Regions from separate parts of the Bacillus sp. AL-1R genome, predicted to be linked through region 2. Evidence: riboswitches for the same ligand, from Rfam matches in the RefSeq annotation. Region 2 holds a riboswitch; the other holds the start of a gene.
What was found. A riboswitch is a leader RNA that binds a small molecule or an ion and turns the genes downstream of it on or off. The one in region 2 is predicted to bind cobalamin.

Region 1 (8,300 bases), 830 kb from region 2:
ATCGCTATTTTTCTTATTTTATTTTTTATCAGTTCGAAATACGATTGCTCCTCTTTCGTATTCAACATCCTTAATATTTAAACGAGTATTGATTACCCTAGCAAGCGCAAAGAAATAATCAGATAATCGATTTAAATATAAAAATACTGGAAGATGTATGTTTTCTTGCTTCATTAATGTTACAACCGTTCTCTCTGCACGTCTTGTTACCGCTCTTGCTTGATGAATGATTGCAGCAGGTTTTGACCCACCAGGTAAAATAAAACGCTGTAATGGGGGAGTTACTTCCATATATTCATCGATTAATGTTTCAAGTTCTTCAACCATTTTCTCTGTTGTTTTAAAAGGGATACTATCTTTTACAACCGCTAAATCTCCACCGCAGTCAAATAGCTCATGTTGGATTTTTTGAAGTGAATTGTAGAGATCCCTCGTATTTTCATGATCTAAATATGTCATTGCGTATCCAACGATTGTATTTACTTCATCAATTGTTCCGTAAGCCTCAACCCTTAAATCATCTTTATCTACTCGTTTACCTACTAAGCTAGTCTGACCTTTATCCCCAGTTTTTGTATAAATTTTCATGAAAAACCACTCCTTTTTTCAATTTACAATACATTACTTTTATATATAATGACCTTTTTATTTGTTTCTGGATTATCTATAATTTGAAAAGATGTGTCATATAAACCTTTTAATAAACTTTCATTTAAAACTTTGTCTGTTTTTCCTTCGATATAAATTTTACCATCCTTTAATCCTATTAATCGATCACAGTATAGGCTTGCTAAATTTAAGTCATGAAAAACAGTTACAATCGTTTTATTCTCTTTTTTTTGTAATTCCTTTAACACGTCTAAAATTTTTATAGTATGCATTAAATCTAAATGGTTACTTGGTTCGTCTAAAAAAATATATGGTGTCTCTTGAGCAAAGCATTGAGCAAGAAATACTCTTTGCCGTTCACCACCACTGATTTCATTGATAAAACTTTTTTCCATTTTCTTAGTACCAGTCATCAACATTGCATGATTGACCGCAGTTTCATCAATTGTGGACCAACTAGGAAAAAAGGAAGACGAATGCGCAAGGCGTCCAAGTTTTACTGTTTCTTTTACCTCATAAGAATAAGTATAGGAATTTTGTTGGGATAAAACAGCAATTTTTTTTGCTATTTGTTTATTAGACATACTAGAAATAAATTCTCCATCCAACATGACATTTCCTTTAGACGGCTTAAAAAGTCCACAAAGAATATTTAAAAACGTGGACTTCCCACTCCCATTTGGGCCAATAATTCCTAGCCATTCTCCCTGATTAATAGAATATGACAGCGAATTCAAATCAGTATGAATTCCATCATATGAATATGAGATATCTTGACATTTGATCATACTTTTCCCCTATTTCTTTTCAAAGATAGTAATATAAAAGCAAATATTGGAGCACCAATTAAAGAAGTAATTACCCCGATTGGTAACTCTCTTGGGGCTAAAACAACTCTCGATAATATGTCAGAGGCGATTAAAAAGATTGCACCATTGATCATTGATAAAGGTAGTAATTTTTTATGCAATGGTCCTACAAGTGTTCTAGTAAAATGAGGAACTACTAATCCTACAAATCCGATTGTTCCGGAAACAGCCACTGCTGCACCAGATAAAATACTTCCAGTTAACAAAATTAAATAAGTGGATTTTTTCACATCAATTCCGATATGTTTTGCATTTGTGCTACCAAATGTCATCGCATCTAGCTGCCTATTTTGACTAAATAAAATTAAGAAAGAAATCATTAAAAACGGTAATAAACTTAGAGAGTACTGAATGCCTCTCCCACCAATATTGCCCATTAACCACCCTATTACTGCACGTAGCTCATTATTTGAAAACGTTATAAATAATGACAATAATGCAGAACAAAATGAACTGATTATAATACCACCTAATATAATTGTCTCAACATTTAGAGAACGATCTAGTTTTCTAACAAATACTAATAATAAAATAAGTGTACCAAATCCAAATAATATACTCACTACTGGTAATGTAAAATAAGTTACAATAGGTAAGCTTATTTGAAAAAACAAAACCACCACCGCTCCAACAGAGGCTCCTGAAGAAACCCCCAATGTAAAAGGATCAGCTAATGGATTTTTAAGGATTCCTTGAAATGCAACACCTGCCAATGAAAGGCTCGCACCGACTAATCCAGCTAACATAACCCTTGGCACTCGTATATTCATCACAATAGTTTGTATATCTGCTGGAACATAATTAGTTTTAAATAGAACATCTGAAAAGCTAGAAATGATAGAGGAAAAGGGAATCGATGTAGATCCGATCGAAACCCCTAAAATAAATAAAAAAATTAATAAAATAATTGGAATTAAAAAAATTAAATATGTATTATTTAAAAAGCTCTGGGTAAACCGCCTTTGCAATTGCTTCGACTCCCTCTGCAAGTCTTGGACCTGGTCTTGATGTTGTATCTGCATTTATGTCATAAACACGTTTATTTTTAATGGCATTTACTGTTTTCCAGTTTTTTCTATTCATTATCGTTTTTTCTAAGTTTGGAGCGTAATCTCCGTAAGTTGTTAAAATCACATCAGGATTGGCTTTAATCGCTGATTCTTCACTATACAGTACCCATCCTTTTTCGCTTTCAGCTATGTTTTTAGCATGAACAATTGAAATCATTTCATCAAGGAATGTACCTTTACCTGCTGTATATATTTCTGGTGGTCCTGATATTTCAAGCCAAACCTTTGGATTTGAATTTGCTTTAGCTGTTTTTTTACTAATTTCATCTAATTTTGTTTTCATATCAGTTACAACCTTTTTCGATTGCTCTGTTTTTCCTGTTATTAGTCCAACTTGTTGAATCGTATCATACACATCATTAATAGTTGCAGCATTTTTCACGACAAAAACATTAATCCCCGCTTGTTTTATCTGTTCTATGCCGTCAGCAGAAATTCCTAAACTTGATTCATGTGCTAAAACTAAATCAGGTTTTAATGAAATAATCTTTTCAACATTATATGTCATATCGGCATTACTTCCGCCAACTTTATCTATTGATTTTACTTCTTTTGGATAATTGTCAAAATCCGTTACACCGACTACATTTTTGCCATCACCAATAGAAAACAAGATTTCCGTATTACTCGGAATAAGTGATACGATTCTTTTAGGTGCTTCTTTAAAACTAATTTCTTTATTCGTTGCATCTTTTACAGTCATTGGAAAAGTTGCTTGTTCACTCTTATGTACATTCGATTTTTTTTGTGTCGTATCGGTATTACAACCAAATAATCCTAAACACAAAAACATAATGATCAAACTAGATAAAACCTTTTTCATATAAATCCTCCTAATATAATTGGAAAGCATAAAAAAACCCCATTCATTTTGAACGGGGCTGAAACAACAAATATATACAAGAAGTCTTGCAACTGCTGCTTCAAATTCTTACTCCCCGAAGAATTGAACAAGGATGAATTTAGCAGGTCTACTGACTTTGTTTCAACCTACTCCGACCTTCCCATTCTAAAAAGAACAGTGGTTATTCGTTTCGTCCACATTACAGTTGCGGGGACAGTTCTGGATTCTACCAGATTCCCTTTTAAGCAATACTTGCACTAAACTCATCAATCATTCATTTATTCAATCGTAAAATAAATTGGGTAAGAATTCAATTACTTTATTTATTTGTTTTGTTAATCCCTAATCTTTTGTTGTATTCCTGAAGGTAATTCGTCACTAAATAGTTTTAAAAATTGTTTTATATGAAACAAGATTACTCTACATCTTTTTCGTTCATTCGTAAATTATGCGGTATTTTAACTTTAAATGTCGTTCCCTGTCCTACTTCACTATAGACCTGAATAGATCCACCATGTGCTGTTACAATATTTTTAACGATTGCTAAGCCTAAACCCGTTCCACTTCTACCTCTAGTACGCGCTTTATCCGCTTTATAAAAACGTTCAAATACAAATGGTAAATCTTCTTTTGAAATCCCTGCACCTGAATCAATAAAATTAAATGTAGTTGATCTTTCATTTTGATTTACAGAAACAATGATTCTTCCATTTTCATTTGTATGTCTTATTGCATTATCGATTAAATTTGTAAAAACCTGTTCCATTCGATCTTCATCTATGTAGATATTTAAATGTGGAATGTTATCGATTTCACCAAATAGTTTAATATTCTTTTCCTTTGCTAATCCTTTAAACTTACGTAAAATACGATCTACAAATTGGACTAAAGGAACAGACTCTCTATTTAATTCAGTAAAACCGTTCTCCATTCTTGCTAAATCTAACAAATCATTTACTAATCGACCCATTCTAAGTGACTCATCATAAATGATTTGAGACAAATCTTGCATTTCCTCTTTGGATTCAGCTACACCATCAACAATCGCTTCGCTATAACCTTGTAATAAAGAAATAGGTGTCCGTAGTTCATGAGAAACATGCGCTATAAAGTCTTTTCTCATTTTTTCTAAACGTCTTTGCTCTGTAACATCTCGAATTACCGCTACAACGCCTCTTATATTTTTTTGGTTATATAGAGGAGACATTAAAACTTGCCAATTGCCTTGATCGAAATTTAATTCAATAAATTGCTTTTTCTCACTTTCAACTACTAATACAAATAAATCTAATAGCTCCTTCGTTAAAACAAGTGAAGAGTTTTCTTCTAAATAATCATCATTAAGCATTTTCAAAAAGCGTTCAGCTGGTGGATTTGAAGTTACAATCTGACCTTCTTTATCAATCGAAATGACACCGTCTACCATACTTGTAATAATATTAGAAACCTTCTCCTTCTCTTGTTTTAATGCATTCATATTAAAGTTTAATTGTTTGCTCATTTTATTAAATGAATACGCAAGCTCTCCAATTTCATCACTCGAATGGATTGGCACTTTCACATTAAAATTTCCTGAAGTCATACTACTTACAACTTCTTTCATCTTTCTAAGAGGTGCTGTAATTTTTGAAGAAAGAAAGAATGAGAAAAATGTTGTTAATACGATTCCGATCGATGCTGCAAGCAAGACGAAATTAGTCGTTTGGTGAATCATCACAGTTACAGGTTGCAATGTTTGGTACATAAACACTGCTCCATTTTTTGAGTTAGCATAGATTGGAACACCAACTACTAATTTTTCTCTCTCACTATTTTCACCATAAACAAGTCTTTTACTAACCTCTTTGTGCTCAGTTAACGTTTTATTTAAGGTTTGATCATTTTTTATTTCTTTAAAAGGTAGCTCCAAAATACCATATGTGTTATTTGAATACCATGGCTCTTGCCCTTCTATTGAAATAATTACTCTGGAATATCTACTAACAATATTATTTGACAAATACTCAATATTTGAGAGTGGTTGACCATTTTCTATTAACTGTGCAATTTTTGTGGCATCATCTTTCATATTTTGTACTTGAAGGTCAATATAAAATTTTTCAAAAAACCCAATTAAGACAAAGGTCAAGAAAGATAATACAAGCGAAACTAGTAAGATAATTGTTAGCCAAAGCTTTCCAACTAAACTTCTTACAATCATTACTCCTGACCTACTTCAAATTTATACCCTACACCCCAAACGGTGACGATCATTTTTGCAGCTTCCTCTGAGCTTTTACTTAGCTTTTCTCGCAGTCGTTTTACATGTGTGTCTACCGTACGTAAATCTCCGAAAAAATCATATTGCCAAACTGATTTTAATAATGTTTCACGATCAAATACTTTGTCTGGTGCCTTAGCTAAAAACAACAATAGTTCGTATTCTTTTGGTGTTAAACTGATTTCTTCCCCTTCAACAATTACTTTATGAGCGTCATTGTCAATCGTTAGATGTGGGAACACAACGAGATCTTTCGCAGAGGTATTGTCAGAAGTAAATACTGGTACAGGTGCAGAACGTCTTAATAGAGCTTTTACTCGAAGCACTACTTCACGCGGACTAAATGGTTTTACGATATAATCATCTGTACCTACTTCAAAACCTTGTACTCGATTTGTTTCTTCACCTTTTGCCGTTAACATGATCACAGGTGTTGTTTTTGTTTTTCGTAATTCCCTACAAACTTCAATTCCGTCAATTTTAGGCATCATCAAATCTAATACGATTAAGGAATATTCATTCTTCAATGCTAAGTTTAAAGCCTCTTCACCATTTTCAGCTTCATCAATAGAGTATCCATCACGTTCTAAATACATTTTTAATAATCGTCTAATACGATCTTCATCATCTGCTATTAATATTTTTATATTTTGGTCCATCATTTTTAACCCCCTCTTCATAATTTTACATAATAAAAATTGTATATTCTAGTATAATTTGTGAACATTTTTACATAATTCTTAGAATTTATTATTTCCATAAAATAGTAAAAAAAAACTAATTAGCAAGTGTACACGTTTTTAAAGAATAATCATGTGGGTAAAAAATTATCTAGTAAAAAAGCCCTGTAAAGGAAGATTGATTCCTTTACAGGGCTTTTTATTATTAAGCATAAGAGTGTAAGCCGGCAATGATTAAATTAACTGCAATTAAGTTAAACATAATAATCGCAAATCCAATTACGGCTAACCAAGCAGATTTTTCACCTTGCCAGTTACGTTTGAAACGAAGATGTAGAAACACTGCATAAAATAACCATGTTATTAATGCCCAATCTTCTTTTGGGTCCCAGCTCCAAAACTTTGTCCAAGCAATTTGAGCCCAAATCATAGCAAAGATTAGTCCCCCAAGTGTAAATACCGGAAAACCAATTGCTACAGCACGATATCCGATTTCGTCTAATAATTCACTATCAACTTTTTGTACAAATGGCTGTAAAAATGCACCAATTCGTTTTCTTAAAATTAAACGGATGATTGCATATAATGCTGCTCCAGCAAAAATTGACCAAATAACCGTGTTTAATTTTTTAGCATTAACCATAGCTGGCATTTCTGCAAGTGCTTCGAATCGATCCTTTGTAGTCAATTCACCTTTATGTGGGCCAACAAGTGATGGAAGATTATAAACCATTTCTTCTTGTACTTTTTCTTTATTAATCCAATTATATTTTGCTTCATATCCAGATGCAGTAAAAGCTGTTGAAATGACGACGAAACCAACAACAGTTACTAAGAAATATAATACCGCTTCTAACCAAAATGTTTTCTTTGTTGATACTTTTTGATCGATATTTTTAATTAAATAAATTAGCCCTGTAATAAAGCTAATCGCTAAAATAGCTTCCCCTAAAGCTGCTGTCGTTACATGAATATGTAACCAATAGCTTTTTAATGATGGAACCAATGGTTTTACTTCATGCGGAAATACTGATGCATATGCAATGATAATAATCGACAAAGGCAATGCGAATAAGCCGATTATATTTAAGCGATACATAAAATAAATCAAGATAAACGCAAAAATCAACATCATTCCAAAGAATGTAATAAATTCAAATAGATTACTTACAGGTGCATGTCCAGCAGCAATCCATCTTAAAATGAAATAAGTAATTTGTGATAAGAATCCAATGATAGTAATCGTAATACCAATTGTCCCCCATCTATTAGGACCATTATCATTTGTTTTCATCGAGCCACCAAAAAAGAAAGTAGCTACTACATAACAAATAAACGCGATAAATAAAAAATTACTACTTAGCTCGTACATATTTTCCCCCTAATTAAACACTATTCTTTTGCTTGTTGATCAATAGGCAATTCTATTTTTGTGTCTTTAAACACTTTCTTTAATTCCATCTTTAAACCATAATAGTTTTTATTTGTAAATGCCGCAACCCAAACTTCCCCATCTTGATTCTGGATCCAAACTCGTCGGTGATACCAATACATACCTTGAATTACACCGATCATAAAGATTGCTCCTCCAATTCCAAGTAACCAAAGAGTTAAATCTTTACGTACTGTTAAACCGGTTGAATCTTTCGTTTCAATACCTGCAAATGACATTTTATATTTGTTTTCGCCATTTGGTTCAATATTTTGTTTAATCGCAACAAATGCTACTTCACCTTTTGGTGTTTTTGGAGTTGTCATTTTAAATACAAACGCTGGATTATTTGGTTTTCTTGTTTTTGTATCAGGTTGACCATCAGAGTTAAAATAGAAATCTGGAAAATAATTTTTTAGTTCTACTTTATATCCATTTTTCAAGTCATATACTTCTTTAGGATTTTGTAAATCTACTGTTATTGGTCCTAATTTTTCACCTGTTTGTTTATTTTGTAATGTAAATAAAAATGCACT
Region 2 (8,300 bases):
AATAGTGATTAGCTACTAGACAACTAATAATAGAAATGAGTTGAATCATTGATAACCGTCTTATTTGAATATAAATTTGAAAAGAAGTTTTTAGAGGATTTTAAATCAAGATTAAAAAAGTCAGCGCATCCAAAATTTCATTCAGAACCATCGAATATTGGAATGAATTTTATGCAAAGAGAAGATGAGCAATATTATTATATCAATTTATTTATTAAGTATAGAAGTATTGAAGAATATGAAGAACGAACGAGATTTGAAAGAAGTCAGGGAGAATGGAATGAAACTTGGTTTAGTAAAGATATTACCCATGAACTATTATCAGTAACAATCTGGAAGGATTTTAGTCTAATGTCTTAATATCTAGATTGCTGTATGATTTGTTAAAGAGGACGAAAACTTTTTAAATTGATTAAAAAGCTGGAAACAATCGACATTTACCAAAACCATTACAGTAGAGTAGGGGTCTTCACGCTGTTGAAAAAAGAATTTGTCAATTAAATTTTGATAAGTAAGTTGTGTCTCAGTGATTTCCACTACAGGTTGCTCGCTTTCCATGGGGCGAGACCTGAGCCTCCTCGGCGCCGCCTGTGGGGTCTCAGCCTTCCCGCATCTCCCATAGGAGTCGAGCAACCTTTCGTTCCAATCAATTTCTTAATAAAAAATAATAAACTTATAAAGATTAGAATATTCAATGGAGAGATTTTTGATTTTTGACAGTTAGTTAAAACATTTATATTTCAATCAATACCCACTGGTTTTTCAATAAGATAATAAAAAATAATAAATATACTATTTTTCCTTGAAATTCATTTAATGTTTCTTTTTTTTATATTGACTACAATATATTTTAACACTCTGAAAACCCTAACAGTAGAGTAGGGGTTTTAAATTTCTATTGCACCTTTTAATCTATTAAAAATCATATTTATTGATGAATAACGACACCTGTACCAATTGAAACCATTGAAGATAATTCAAGAACATCCTTATTATACATACGAACGCAACCATGCGAAACAAAATGACCAATTGATGCAGGATTATTAGTTCCATGAATTCCGTAGTGTGGAGCAGATAGTCCCATCCAAAGAACCCCAAAAGGTCCACCAGGATTAGGATCTTTATTAATAATTGTGTAGGTACCTGAAGGAGTAGGGGTAAGCATTTTACCGACACCGATTGGATAAGTTTTTATTAATTTGTTGCCGTCGAAAAGTTTTAATTGGCGGTTCGATGTTGAAATATATATCCAATTGGTCATTTTATCAGCTCCAATTTTTAACTATTGTATGAAGAAACTTTACTTGTTGTTAAATAAAAGAAAGTTAAAATTTCACTACTTTTATACTATTTCCTTAGTACCAAGAATAAAAAAAATGAATACGCTATAGGACAAGCACTTTAAAGAGAGGAATAGGTCTATAGTGTCTAATACAATTAAATATTTCCAATATGCCCAAGAAGTTTCCAAAAAAATTGGCTGGTTACCTGAAATGATTTATACCCAATGGCAAGTAGAAACAGCACACTTTACGTCCAAAAATTTTAAGGAAAATAACAATATCGCAGGTCAGACGTGGCATCCAGGCTTACCTCTTAGTAGTAGAGGAACAGCTAGGCCTAAAAATGAAGGCGGGTATTATATAAAATATAATGATCCAATTCAGGGATATGTTGATTTTATTTTAAATAATCCGAGGTACAGTAAAGTTAAAACATACAAAACTGCAGATGAACAATTTAAGGCGATAGCTCAAGCAGGATGGGCAGTAGCTCCTAATTACGCAGATGTGCTCATCTCGGTTAATAATGCAAATATTAAAAATGGATTATATAAAAAAATTATTCAAGTTGAGTTACATCCTTATAAAGGAATCTTAAAAAAAGGATCAAGAGGAGAGCGAGTAAAGGAAATTCAAGAAAAAGTTGGCGTTAAAGTGGATGGGATTTTTGGGATACTAACTGAAAAAGCAGTAAAAGATTTTCAAAGAAAAAATGATTTAGTAGTTGATGGAATTGTTGGAGTAAAAACGTGGGGGAAACTTTTCAATCCAACAAATTTATAAGATATTCTTTATTTAAATGACCTGTATGATTTTATATACAGGTTTTTTTACATTTAAATTAATACATAAAAGGGTTTGAGGGTGTTTTATCGAAAAGTAACTATAACCATTTTAGGAAGAGGGGACGAAAGTGGAAATTAGACATGCAAAAATGAATGATTGTGAATCAATCGTAATTTTGGATTCTCAAATTATTGACAGTCGAATTAGAGAACATCTAATTAAAAGCTCGATAGAAGAAAATCGATGCCTCGTATGTGAAATAAATAAAAGGATTGTAGGTTTTCTAATTTATCATAAATTTTTCTTTGGCCATTTATTTATTGATTTGATCATTGTTTCACTAGAAATGAGGAGACTGGGTATTGCAAAAAATCTCATGAAATATGTTGAATTTTATTCAGAAAGGAAATTATTTTCTTCTACTAACAAATCAAATATTAAAATGCAAAAAGTATTTCAATCTCTAGGATATATTAAAAGTGGATTCATTGATCATTTAGATGAAGGCGACCCAGAAATTATTTATGTTAAATTATTAGATTAAACGATTTTTCGGCAATTATTTTTTTAATGAAGGATAAAAAAATTTTTTATTACCCCAATGATCGTAAGCCACTACTAAATCCCATCTAAAATACTTTCATACGTTTCTCGTTTTTTTCATAGTTTATTTATAAAAAGTATGTAAAAAGTCCTGATGTAATCATTAATTTATTACTTTAGGAGAGTTAGTTAAAAAATTTTTTAAATACATTCTTCCTGTTATTCTATTTTTCTATGCATGAGGAATAGTAATAATATATAAATGCTCCAATTATATCATTACAAGGAGTGGAAATATGGATTTTAAAAGGGAATTCATTTTAAAAACAAAAGCTATATATAAAGAAACTGTTACAGAAAATATGGCGTACAGTAAGATGTGTGAGAAATTCGAATCTTATTTTGTTGATTTAAGGGAGTCTTTAAAAAAGGAAATAGAAGTTTCGAATGGTGAATTTGATATTATGATTGATAAAGAGAATGTTATTGAGGTCTTATTAAATCAAAGAGAGTTATTAATTACGATTGATGACGCTGGGGTAGTAGTAAGTATTAAATATTTTGATGAAGTGCAAAATGAACAAGTTGAAAATAAGATTGATATAATTGAATATGATGGTGGGGCATATAAAAGTCAAGTATTTCAATCGCCTATTACTAGAAATATAATCGATAATTATTTAGCAATTGCGTTTAGAGATGATTTAGAGAAGACTTTTGAGAGTTATAGTGAATGAAAAAATTTATGTTTATAGATTCGTAAAGAGATTTTTTAAAGGCTGATTTTCACTAAAGGATGCTCGTTTATGTAGGATTTATATTTCAACGACACTAAAAGAGCTTGGATATTCCAAGCTCTTTTAATTTATTTATCGTTCTTTGACTTGAAATCTTAATACAGTTTTCAATTTATCGGGTTGAGTTTTTCTTGCATCAGAAATATAGATTTCTTTATGTGTTTTTTCAACTCACAAGAAACTCCCTTAATTTTAAGTCAGTTTCGGTTTGATTAGGGTATGTCTTTGCATGCTAAAAACAAAAAGCAATCACATAATCATGTAATTGCTCTTAAAAAGTTTAATGATATGTACGATAAACTCCAATTACTTTTCCTAAAATTGATACTTGTTTTAATAAAATTGGAAACAGGGCATCATTTTCAGGTTGAAGTCTAAAATGGTCGCTTTCTTTATAAAAACGCTTTACAGTAGCTTCACTATCTTCAGTCATGGCAACAACAATTTCTCCATTTTCCGCAGTGAATTGTTTTTTAACGATTACAAGATCGCCATTTAAAATTCCAGCATTGATCATGCTATCTCCTTCTACTCGAAGCATAAAAACTTGTTCATTAGATGGAGCGACAGATGTCGGTAAAGGGAAATATTCTTCTACATTTTCGACTGCAGTAATTGGAATACCTGCAGTTACTTTACCGATTACAGGAATGTTAATAATATCGTTATAGACTTCACTATATGATGCTTGTACTTCATTCACAACCGGAGCTGTATCGCCAAGAATCTCGATTGCACGCGGTTTCGTAGGATCTCTTCGAATATAGCCTTTTTGTTCTAGTCTCTCTAAATGACCATGTACTGTAGAACTTGAAGCTAAACCAACAGCCTCAGCAATCTCTCGAACTGAAGGTGGATAACCTTTAATTTTTACTTCGTCTTTAATATAAGCTAAAATTTCTGCTTGCCTTTTCGATAGTTTGTTCATTCGAATTTCCCCCTTACCTATAAAGTAGATAATACGTTCCTCTTTATTTTTTTCATTATATCATGATAGGATATGATATACAAACGTTAGTTCTATTTTTTCTTAAAGTAGTTTTCGTGTTCGTATGGAGGGAACAGTTTATGAATGCACTAATATACTTAAAGGGGTAATGACAGCATAGGATTCACAAGAAACTTCATTACATAAACAAATTAATGAACCAAATTAGGTTAGCGGATGGGAATGTGTATTCTAGAAACAATAGGCGAACAGGCTAGTGGTTTTGAAGTAGAAAAAGAAGGTCTATTCAAGCTATTCAAAAAAGAACAAGATTAATGCTTTGTTAATTTCTTATTTACGGTCAAATTGCTTAAGTCTGATTCGTAGATTAGGAGGAGAAAAATTGAAAGCGATTATTTATTGTCGGGTTAGTACAGAAAAAAATACTCAAGATACCTCTTTAAAAAGACAAAGAGAAGAGCTAGAAAAATTAGCAGAGATTCAAAATTTCGATGTGATAAAAATCATAGAAGAGAGACATAGTGGATTTGATATAGAACGGGAAGGGATAATTGAGGCTTTAGCATTATTTAAGGATAAACAGGCAGAGATCTTACTTTTACAAGACGATACTCGATTGGGAAGGGGACATTCGAAAATTGCCCTGATTCATGAATTACGCAAAATGGCAGTAAAAGTTTTTACAATTCAAGATCAAGGGGAGATATCTTTATCGGATGCGGATTTAATGGTCTTGGAAATATTGAGTACAGTAGAAGAGTTTCAACGAAGAATTGCTAATTATAAAATAAGCAGGGGAATGCGTAGAGCCATCGAGAATGGTTTCGAACCTCACAAGAATATATCAAATAATCATTTAGGAGGTAGGGAGAAAAAAGAACTGCCTGTGGAAGAAATTATAAATCTTCGAAACAAGAAACTTACTTTTCATGAAATAGCAGCTACATTACGAGGTTTAGGTTATGAAGTAAGTAGGGCTACTGTTCATAGAAGGTATAAGGAATATTTTGATGAACTAAATCATGATTCTATTAAGAATTAAAGAAAATTTAGATGTTGTAATTTATAGTATATCCACTGGATTTTACAATAAAGTTGCAAAAAACTATAATTTTATAATAAGATACCGTAATAAATCTATTGATATTATTTTTTTGTTTTAAAGATTAATTTCGAATGATCCCCATATTACTTTCAATTACATTTGAAGTTATTGGATGGTAGCGTTTTCTCATATGACGTTATTAAACTCTTGAAATATTAAATCTAATAGACTAGTATATTAATAGCTAATAAATTAAATACAAATTTGCAAACATTCAGTTAAGATGCCTTAGGGCTTAATAGGGAATCTGGAGCATTACCAGAACTGTCCCCGCAACTGTAAGTGTGGACGAAATAGACAAACCACTAAAAACGTTTATTAGTACGTTTTTGGGAAGGGTCTAAAGTAGGAAGATACACAAGTCAGGAGACCTGTCTTAGCTTTTTTAGTTTCGATTTCTTCGGGGGTTGAGAAGATGAAGCGTTTGGACAAAAAGGCTTATTTATTAACTTTCTTTGTGCTGACGTTTTATCCGTTCAACTTTTGTTGGACGGATTTTTTGTTTTATTGCTTCTAAATCTTTTTTAATTTTTATTGTATGCCTATAGAAGAAACAAGTCTTTTTAACAATTGAATAGATTAGGATTGGTGCACTTTGGAAATTAGTGCTTAATAGGGAAGTACGGTTTAAATCCGTCACGGTACCCGCCACTGTAAGGGGGAGTTCTTTTGCAGATGTCACTGAAGGAATTCGGGAAGACGCAAGTAGAATGATGAACCTAAGTCAGGAGACCTGCCTATACCTAATAGCTTGAAATAACCTACGGGAACATAGGTAGAAGTGCTGAACTTACATCGCTAATTTTTTTTGTGTGTATATTTTTCTGCATCCCTATGTCCATAGGGGTGCTTTTTTTTGAAAAAAACGAATAGGAGTGAGTGACATGACTACTTGGAATTTGCAAGGGACGAAACAGCATGTATTAATTTGTAACGGTAGCAGCTGTATGAGAAAGGGTGGGGAGGAAGCAACTCAAGCGATCCGGAATGAAATCACCAATTTAAGCTTAGATTCGATCGTACATACAACAAGAACGAGATGTAATGGGAGATGTAAGGATGCTCCCGTTGCCATCGTCTATCCGTCTGGGGCTTGGTATAAAAACGTTACCCCAGAAGTGGGGGCTACCATTGTAAAAAGTCATCTGGCAGAAGGTCATTGCCTAAAGGAGCATTTGATCTATCAATATTCCGATTCTGGATTCATACATCCAGAAGGGTCGGAATGCATCGAAGGAGTACAAAAAGCAGTTAAAGAAAAGATTTAACAACGAGTAACTGGATACTAGTTTTTAAATTGTGGAAGGTGGCGTAATAGAGTGAAAGGCAAATTATTGGTTATAGGATTTGGCCCTGGTGACGAAAAACATATTACCGGACGGGCAAAGGAAGCCATAAAAGAAAGTGATATCATCATTGGTTACAAAACCTACGTTGATTTAATTAAGGGATTAATAACTGGAAAAAAAATCATTAGCACAGGAATGACTGAAGAAGTGAGCCGTGCCCAGGAGGCTGTAAAACAAGCTGAGCTTGGTTACACGGTAGCTGTCATTTCGAGCGGTGATGCCGGTGTATATGGAATGGCAGGACTTGTTTACGAAGTTCTAATTGAAAAAGGATGGAAAAAAGACTCAGGGATAAGAGTGGAGGTAGTCCCTGGCATTTCAGCCATCAACTCTTGTGCTGCTTTATTAGGCGCGCCGGTTATGCATGATGCTTGTACGATTAGTTTAAGTGACCATTTAACACCTTGGAGCTTAATTGAGAAACGAATCGAAGCGGCCGCTCAAGCCGATTTTGTAATTGCCTTATACAATCCAAAAAGCGGGAGAAGAACACGGCAAATCATGGAAGCACAAAGAATTCTATTAAAATATCGTGCACCAGACACACCTGTAGGATTAGTAAAGAGTGCATACCGTGATAGTCAAAAGATCGTTATAACCAATTTGCAAGAGATGTTAGAACATGAAATTGGCATGTTAACCACCGTTTTAATTGGCAACTCTTCAACGTTTTTCTACGATGAATTGATGATCACGCCGCGCGGTTATCAGCGGAAATATACTTTAAATCAAGTAATTCAGCCGTTGAAACCGCATCAGCGTCTGCAAAAGGAAGCCGAACCATGGGCACTAGAGCAAACAGAAGATGTAATGCCGCAAAACAAGAAACTAGTCACTCCAATCTCTGTGAAAGAGTCGTCAAGAGAGTTGGCTGAGGAAGCTTTGCAAATGATTGTTGGTGAGCCTTATGAACGAACAAACGATTTAATTGTGAAGCAAGACTTTCAATCTATTTTTGAGGTAGCTGTCAGCCCTGGTGTCGTTAATAAAAAATTTACTGCACTTCAGATGGCCATTCTTTCCGAAATTGTCGGAGAAGAAGGAGTGATGGAATACACACAAGACCATTTTATGAAGTTGCAAATTTTAACCTCAAAGCCTGATGAGATTATTGAAAAACTAACGGCAGCCAACTTTTTGATTGCTCCTGTTGGCGACGTATTAACCGTAAAAGCTTGTGATTTTTGTGACGGAGAAAAAAAGGATTCTATTCCTTATGCTGATGAGCTTCAAGAAAGGCTTGGTGGCATGGAACTCCCAAAAGAACTGAAACTTGGTGTAAATGGATGTGGAATGGCCTGTTATGGAGCCGTAAAAGAAGATATTGGCATTGTTTATCGAAAGGGAGCGTTTGATTTATTTCTAGGAGCCAAAACAGCAGGAAGAACCGCACATCCAGGCCAAATCGTAGCTGAAGGAATCGCACCTGACAAAATAGTCGGGGTAATAGAGGGGATTGTTCAAGAGTACAAACAAAAGGCCTAT

Region 1: it holds a riboswitch for cobalamin, as region 2 does, so the genes downstream of both, ACSBO6_RS12650 (ABC transporter substrate-binding protein) here and ACSBO6_RS08765 ((2Fe-2S) ferredoxin domain-containing protein) in region 2, are expected to answer to the same signal.

The regions. Positions count from the first base shown of each region.
Region 1 covers NZ_CP197469.1:2,681,001-2,689,300, forward strand. Annotated here, with positions in the region: gene ACSBO6_RS12635 (cob(I)yrinic acid a,c-diamide adenosyltransferase) at 19-588, opposite strand; gene ACSBO6_RS12640 (ABC transporter ATP-binding protein) at 612-1,397, opposite strand; gene ACSBO6_RS12645 (FecCD family ABC transporter permease) at 1,394-2,446, opposite strand; gene ACSBO6_RS12650 (ABC transporter substrate-binding protein) at 2,412-3,371, opposite strand; cobalamin riboswitch at 3,496-3,669, opposite strand; gene ACSBO6_RS12655 (ATP-binding protein) at 3,808-5,592, opposite strand; gene ACSBO6_RS12660 (response regulator transcription factor) at 5,592-6,311, opposite strand; gene ccsB (c-type cytochrome biogenesis protein CcsB) at 6,538-7,704, opposite strand; gene resB (cytochrome c biogenesis protein ResB) at 7,725-8,300, opposite strand, start outside.
Region 2 covers NZ_CP197469.1:1,853,433-1,861,732, forward strand. Annotated here, with positions in the region: gene ACSBO6_RS08730 (hypothetical protein) at 49-360, shown strand; gene ACSBO6_RS08735 (L,D-transpeptidase) at 929-1,264, opposite strand; gene ACSBO6_RS08740 (glucosaminidase domain-containing protein) at 1,428-2,069, shown strand; gene ACSBO6_RS08745 (GNAT family N-acetyltransferase) at 2,200-2,616, shown strand; gene ACSBO6_RS08750 (hypothetical protein) at 2,912-3,352, shown strand; gene lexA (transcriptional repressor LexA) at 3,693-4,340, opposite strand; gene ACSBO6_RS08760 (YneB family resolvase-like protein) at 4,744-5,403, shown strand; cobalamin riboswitch at 5,671-5,859, shown strand; cobalamin riboswitch at 6,036-6,221, shown strand; gene ACSBO6_RS08765 ((2Fe-2S) ferredoxin domain-containing protein) at 6,351-6,734, shown strand; gene cobJ (precorrin-3B C(17)-methyltransferase) at 6,786-8,300, shown strand, end outside.